Linked DNA regions of Alloyangia pacifica. The protein of the gene in region 1 binds, or shares a complex with, the protein of each later gene. Links are inferred from orthologs where the notes say so. Each region holds a gene or a part of one and is shown in the gene's direction. Other genes may lie near its edges. The genes, in order: trxA and trxB.

The links.
Region 2: the proteins of trxA (region 1) and trxB are in contact, whole or in part, in a crystal structure (PDB 1F6M), measured with the Escherichia coli proteins. The link is inferred for Alloyangia pacifica from one-to-one orthologs.

Annotation. Positions count from the first base shown.
Region 1 is NZ_CP022189.1:94,245-97,254, forward strand. Bases 190-2,884 are described here. They hold trxA (thioredoxin), read left to right. Parts: upstream 190-1,224; coding sequence 1,225-1,545; downstream 1,546-2,884. Other genes in these bases: addA (double-strand break repair helicase AddA), read left to right, coding at 190-1,130; CEW88_RS00380 (phosphotransferase), read right to left, coding at 1,620-2,591; hslV (ATP-dependent protease subunit HslV), read left to right, coding at 2,692-2,884. Outside these bases: more of addA, read left to right, coding at 1-189; more of hslV, read left to right, coding at 2,885-3,010. UniProt on the Escherichia coli protein: Participates in various redox reactions through the reversible oxidation of its active center dithiol to a disulfide and catalyzes dithiol-disulfide exchange reactions.
Region 2 is NZ_CP022189.1:577,769-580,905, forward strand. The notes cover bases 224-3,045. They hold trxB (thioredoxin-disulfide reductase), read left to right. Parts: upstream 224-1,043; coding sequence 1,044-2,048; downstream 2,049-3,045. Other genes in these bases: CEW88_RS02800 (Hint domain-containing protein), read left to right, coding at 224-321; CEW88_RS02805 (Lrp/AsnC family transcriptional regulator), read right to left, coding at 352-852; CEW88_RS02815 (autotransporter domain-containing protein), read left to right, coding at 2,340-3,045. In the rest of the region: more of CEW88_RS02800, read left to right, coding at 1-223; more of CEW88_RS02815, read left to right, coding at 3,046-3,137.

The DNA of each region.
Region 1 (3,010 bases):
ATCTGGAAATCAAGCGCGCCCCAGACAGCGCCGGGGCCCGCATCCGGGTGATGACGGTGCATGGCTCCAAGGGTCTGGAAGCGCCGATCGTCATCCTGCCCGACTGTGCCCAGCCCACCAAGACCATCCGCGAACGCCTGCTGCCCGCGGGCGACGGCGAGACCGCTGGCATGGTCTGGCAGTCGAGCGCCGCAGCGCAGCCACAGGTTCAGTCCGAGGCACTGGAGCGCGCCAAGGCCGCCGCCGAGCGCGAGCGCGACCGGCTGCTCTACGTCGCCCTCACCCGCGCCGAGAAATGGCTGGTGGTCGCCGCCGCGGGCAATCTCGGCAAGGACGGCAGCGCCTGGTTCGACCAGGTGCAGAAAGGCATGGAACGCGCCGGGGCCGAGACGGTCGGCTACGATTTCGGAAGGTGGGGCTCGGGCGAGGGCCTGCGGCTTGGTCAGGCCGACTGGTCTCACCTGCCCTTTGAGCAGGTCAGCGTGCAGACGCCGGTGCTGCCCGAACTGGAGCCGCACCTGCTGACCCCCGCGCCCCTGCCTGCCCCGCTGCCCGAGAGCCGCTCGCCCTCGGATCTCGGCGGCGCCAAGGCGCTTTCGGGGATCGACGGGCTCGACGAGGACGAAGCCAAACTGCGCGGCACGGTGCTGCACCTGCTGCTGGAGCATCTCGCGCCGCTCCCCGCCGCCGCGCGCGCCAAGGCGGTCCCGCATGTGCTGACCCTCGCCGAGGATCTGCCCGCGGAAACAGAGACCATCGTCATCGAGGCGCTTTCGGTGCTCGGCGCCCCGGCTCTGGCGCCGGTCTTTGCCGGGAACGCCCTCGCCGAAGTGCCGATTTCCGCCGAGATAGAGCCTGTCGGGCGCATCCACGGGGTCATCGACCGGCTGCTGGTCACGCCCGACAAGATCATTGCACTCGACTTCAAATCCAACCGAACCGTGCCCCGCTCCGCCGCCGAGGTGCCCGAGGGTCTGCTGCGCCAGATGGGGGCCTATGCCGCCGCCCTGACGCAGGTTTTCCCGGGGCGCATCATCGAAACCGGCCTCGTCTGGACCGCCACGCAGGAACTGATGGTCCTGCCACACGATCTGGTGTCTGCGGCTCTTTCGAGAACTAGCCCAACTTGACGACTCCCCGGGCGGTGCCTACCTTCGCCAACCGAACACCGGGTGCGCCGCTGCCGCGCGCCCTGCTGCCAAACCCCAGCCAAGGAGACCTCCCATGGCCACCGTCCCCGTCACCGACGCGACCTTCGACGAAGAAGTGAAGAACTCCGATATCCCCGTTGTGGTGGATTTCTGGGCCGAATGGTGCGGCCCCTGCAAGCAGATCGGCCCGGCGCTCGAGGAGCTGGCCGCCGAATATGAAGGCAAGATCAAGATTGCCAAGGTCGACGTCGACCAGAACCCGAACACCGCCGCCATGATGGGCGTGCGCGGCATCCCTGCGCTGTTCATCTTCAAGGACGGCCAGGTGATCTCGAACCGCGCCGGCGCCGCCCCCAAGGCGTCGCTGGCGAGCTGGATCAACGAGTCGATCTGAGCCTTCCGGCCCAACGATTTCGCGAAATGCGCCCTCCTCGCGGGGGGCGCATTTTTTGGTGTCCCGCGCCACGCTCAGAGCCCGGGAAACACCCGCCCCGCCAGAGCCTGCACCCCTGCCCACCGCCGCGCCTGTGCGGGGCCCCTGTCCTCGGCCCCGGCAGGCAGCCCCCACCATTCCGCCAGCACCCGGTTGCGCAGCAAAAGCTCGACCGACGGATCCTGCGCCCCCACCAGGCCGTATCCCTCGAAGAAGGCGCCTTGCACCTCGGGCGGCAGCACCTCTCGGTCTGGGATGGCGTCTTTCGGCGCATGAAGGATGGCGTAATCCGCCAGCAGCCGGGCGATGTCATGCCCGACCGGCACCACCCGCCCACCGGCGAAATCGAGCCCCCAGCAGCCCGCCTCGTCCAGCACCAGATTGCGCAGGTGCAGATCGCCATGGGTCTGCGCGGTGATCGTCTCGCGCCCTTCGTAGAGAACCTGATCCGCGCGGAGCGCCTCGGCGCACCTCAGAAAGCGCTGCGGCTCCGCCACGATCCGCGCCCCCGAGGACACCTCCTCCATCACCGACCGCAGGAAACCCACGGTGTGCTTTGGCTGGAACACCCGCGTCTCGCCCGGAAGCGCCCGGTGAAACCCGCCCAGCCAGCCCCCGGCCCGCCGGAGCAGCGCCGCCTGCGCGCTCAGCGGTGCCCCCTCCAGCAGCCCCGACAGCGGCCGCGCGTCGAGATACCCCATCACGCAGGTCCGCCGCTCCACGTCGAAGGTCAGCAGCTCGGGCACGCCCTGCGCGTAAACCTCCTGCACCGCCAGATGCGCCGCCATGGCCGCCGCGAACTTCTCCGGGTCCGCCGGTCGCGCCTCGTGCTTCAGCACCAGCCGCGCGCCGCCGGGTCCCTGTAGCCGCAGCAGGATCCGCGCCACCCGCGCATCCTCGCGCCGGGCCAGCGGCGCGGCGCGCCAGGACGCAGGGTCAAGCCCGATCTCGCGCGCAAGAACCGGCCAATGCGCCAGTGCCGCCTGCGCCAAATCCCCCGCGATCATTCCCATTTCCCGCCCCCTGCGCTATCTGCCCCGGCAAGGGCGGCGCCTTGCGAGGGGACATCTCAGCCCCCATATGGCGCCCAGCAAGAAAGGAAAGACAATGTCCGATCAGGAATTTCCGGGCTGGCACGGCACCACGATCATCGGCGTCCGCAAGGGCGGCCGGGTGGTCGTCGCGGGTGACGGGCAGGTGAGCCTCGGCCAGACCGTCATCAAGGGCACCGCGCGCAAGGTGCGCCGGCTGGCGCCCGGCGGTCACGAGGTGGTCTGCGGCTTCGCCGGCTCCACCGCCGATGCCTTCACCTTGCTCGAGCGGCTGGAGGGCAAGCTCGAGAAATCCCCCGGCCAGCTGCAGCGCGCCTGCGTCGATCTCGCCAAGGACTGGCGCACCGACAAGTACCTGCAGAAGCTCGAGGCGA
Region 2 (3,137 bases), 480 kb from region 1 along the record:
CGCTTCCGGGCGCTGCTCGGGCAGGACAGCGTGCTGGTGCCGGTCATCGACGAGGCGGATTGGGATCGCATCGTGCCGGTGACCCCGGCGGGCGGGGTGCAACTCTACCACCTGATGGTACAGCGCCACGCGACAATCAGGGTCGGCGGGCTCGAGATGGAGACATACCACCCGGGCAAGATGCTGCACAGCTTGACCAGCCCGAACATGCGCGCGCTGTTCCTGTCGATTTTCGACAACCTGTCGGAGCTTCAGGACTTTGGCGAGCTGTCTATGACCCGTTCGTCGCGCGAGGCGGTCGATAGCCTGTTGGCCAGCTGAGCGGATCGTAAAGCCGGCACCGGCCCGCCGTCAGGCGGTCCGGTTCAGCCGTTCCTCGAGCACGTCAAAGGGCACGCCCGGCTCGTCCTTGGCGCCGCGGATGACCAGCGAGGTCTTGACCGAGGCGACGTTCGGCGCGGTCAGCAGCTTCTCGGTCAGAAAGGCCTGGAAGGTCGATAGATCGGGCGCCACGCACTTGAGGATGAAGTCCACCTCGCCGTTGAGCATGTGGCACTCGCGCACCAGCGGCCAGCTGCGGCAGCGGTCCTCGAAGGCGCGCAGGTCGGCCTCGGCCTGGCTCTGCAAACCGACGCTGGCGAAAACCTGCACCTCGAAGCCGAGTTCGCGGGAATCGACTTCGGCGTGGTAGCCCTTGATGAAGCCCTGCTCCTCGAGTGTGCGCACGCGGCGGAGGCAGGGCGGGGCCGAAATGCCCACGCGGCGGGCAAGTTCGACGTTGGTCATGCGGCCATCGGCCTGCAGTTCTGCCAGAATCTTACGATCGATGGGATCAAGCCTGTGGGCGGGCATGCGTCTTCCTTGAGCTTTTCGCGATTATTATACCAGACGGAACGTTAGCGCAATAATCTTTCATATTCGTGAAAGATTATTAACTGGACGAGATTCCGGGGGACATGGCGGAGGCACGGGGTTTGCGTCGCCGCCGCGCGTGGCTATATGCAATTCCCAAACCGAATGCCATAGCTCGCGAGAGGCACGATATGTCTGACACCCGCCACACACGGCTCCTCATCATCGGCTCCGGCCCGGCCGGCTACACCGCGGGAGTCTACGCCTCGCGCGCCATGCTTTCCCCGCTGCTCGTGCAGGGCCTCGAGCCCGGCGGCCAGCTGACCACCACCACCGAGGTCGAGAACTGGCCCGGCGAAACCGAGATTCAAGGCCCCGACCTGATGGTGAAGATGGAAGCCCATGCCCGCGCCATGGGGTGCGAGATCGTCGGCGACATCATCACCGATCTCGACCTCGGCCAGCGCCCCTTCGTTGCGAAGGGCGACAGCGGCACCACCTACACCGCCGACGCGGTGGTGCTCGCGACCGGCGCGCGGGCGAAGTGGCTGGGCCTGCCGACCGAGGACGAATTCAAGGGCTTCGGCGTTTCCGCCTGCGCGACCTGTGACGGCTTCTTCTACCGCGGGCAGGAGATCGTGGTGATCGGCGGCGGCAACACCGCCGTGGAAGAGGCGCTGTTTCTGACCAACTTCGCCTCGAAGGTCACGCTGATCCACCGCCGCGACGAGCTGCGCGCCGAGAAGATCCTGCAGGAACGCCTGTTCAACCACCCCAAGATCGAGACCCTCTGGCACCATCAGCTCGAGGAAGTGGTCGGCGAGGACATGCCCAAGGGCGTCACCGGCGTAAAGGTCAAGCACGTGACCACGGGCGAGATCACCGAGATCCCCGCGAAGGGTGTCTTCGTCGCCATCGGGCATGCGCCCGCATCGGAGCTGGTGAAGGACCAGCTCGAGACCCACATGGGCGGCTACGTGGTGACCAAGCCCGGCACCACCGAGACCTCGATCCCCGGCGTCTTTGCCGCGGGGGACCTGACCGACCACACCTACCGCCAGGCGGTGACCTCGGCGGGCATGGGCTGCATGGCGGCGCTGGAAGCCGAGCGTTGGCTGGCCGAGCAGGGGCTCGACGTGGGCAAGGACACCTCCGAGCCGCTCGGCTACGGGGCGCCGGTCGAACAGGCCTCCTGAGCCTCGGCGACAGTGTACGACGCGAGCGCGATGCCGGGACCCGGCGTCGCGCTTTTTCTTTGCCGGCGCTGAAAGCGCGGGACATCTGCGCGGAGACAGTGCGACGCTGCGTCTCTCGCGCGAAATTGAGCGCAGATGCGGCGCCGAGGACTTTGCTGCCAAATCTCTGCCGCTTATGTCTGGGCCAAGCCACAAGATCACCAGACCTCGCCCCAGCGCCGCCTCGCGGCGCACGGCTGCAAACCTCCAGCCCGGCCCCATGTCGCCCTGACCTCTCCCCCGGAGGACGCCATGAAGACCGCACTTCTGATGCGCAGGCTTGCGCTGCTGACCTGTCTTCTGCCCGCCGCGCCCGCGCTGGCGGCGGACCAGTTGCGAACGGCTTATCGCAGCAGCGTCTCGACCACCCTCAACGCCTCGGTCGGGGCCTTCGACAGCGTCCTGGGTCATGCGCTGAACGGCTATGGCAAGGTGCGGCTGAACAGCAAGGGGCTGTTCCTGGCGACGCCGGGACCGGGACCTGCGCCGCGCATGTGGTGGGCCTTCGAGGCCCGCGAGTACCATGGCAGCACCTTCGGCCGAAAATTCGACATGCTGCTGGGGATCGAGAAGCCGATCGGAACGGGCACGCGGCTGGGTTTTGCCACCGGCTACGGGGTGGCCGACCTTGATACCGGGCGTGACATCCGCACCCAGACCTTCAGTTTCGCGCCCTACGTGCAAACCGCGCTGACAGACCACATCGGACTCAAGGCCTGGGCGGCGCTGGCGCGGCCCGACTACCGGCTCGGCAACTCGCCGCGCAGCGCCTGGCGCACCGCCGCGGGGCTCAACGCGAATGGCAGCTACGAGCTTCGGCGCATGGAACTTTCGGGGGCGGCCGGCCTGTCGCTGTCGCAGCAGACCAGCAGTGGCATCGGGGATCTCTCGACCTGGCAGGTGGGCAAGCTCTCGGCCTCGCTGCGCACCCGCGCCACGCTGCGGCTCGAGCGCAACTTCCGCCCCTATTTCGAGCTGGGCTACAACTATGGCAGCTGGATCGATGCGGGCAAGTCCGGCGAGACCCATGCCCCCAGCCTCAAGACCGGC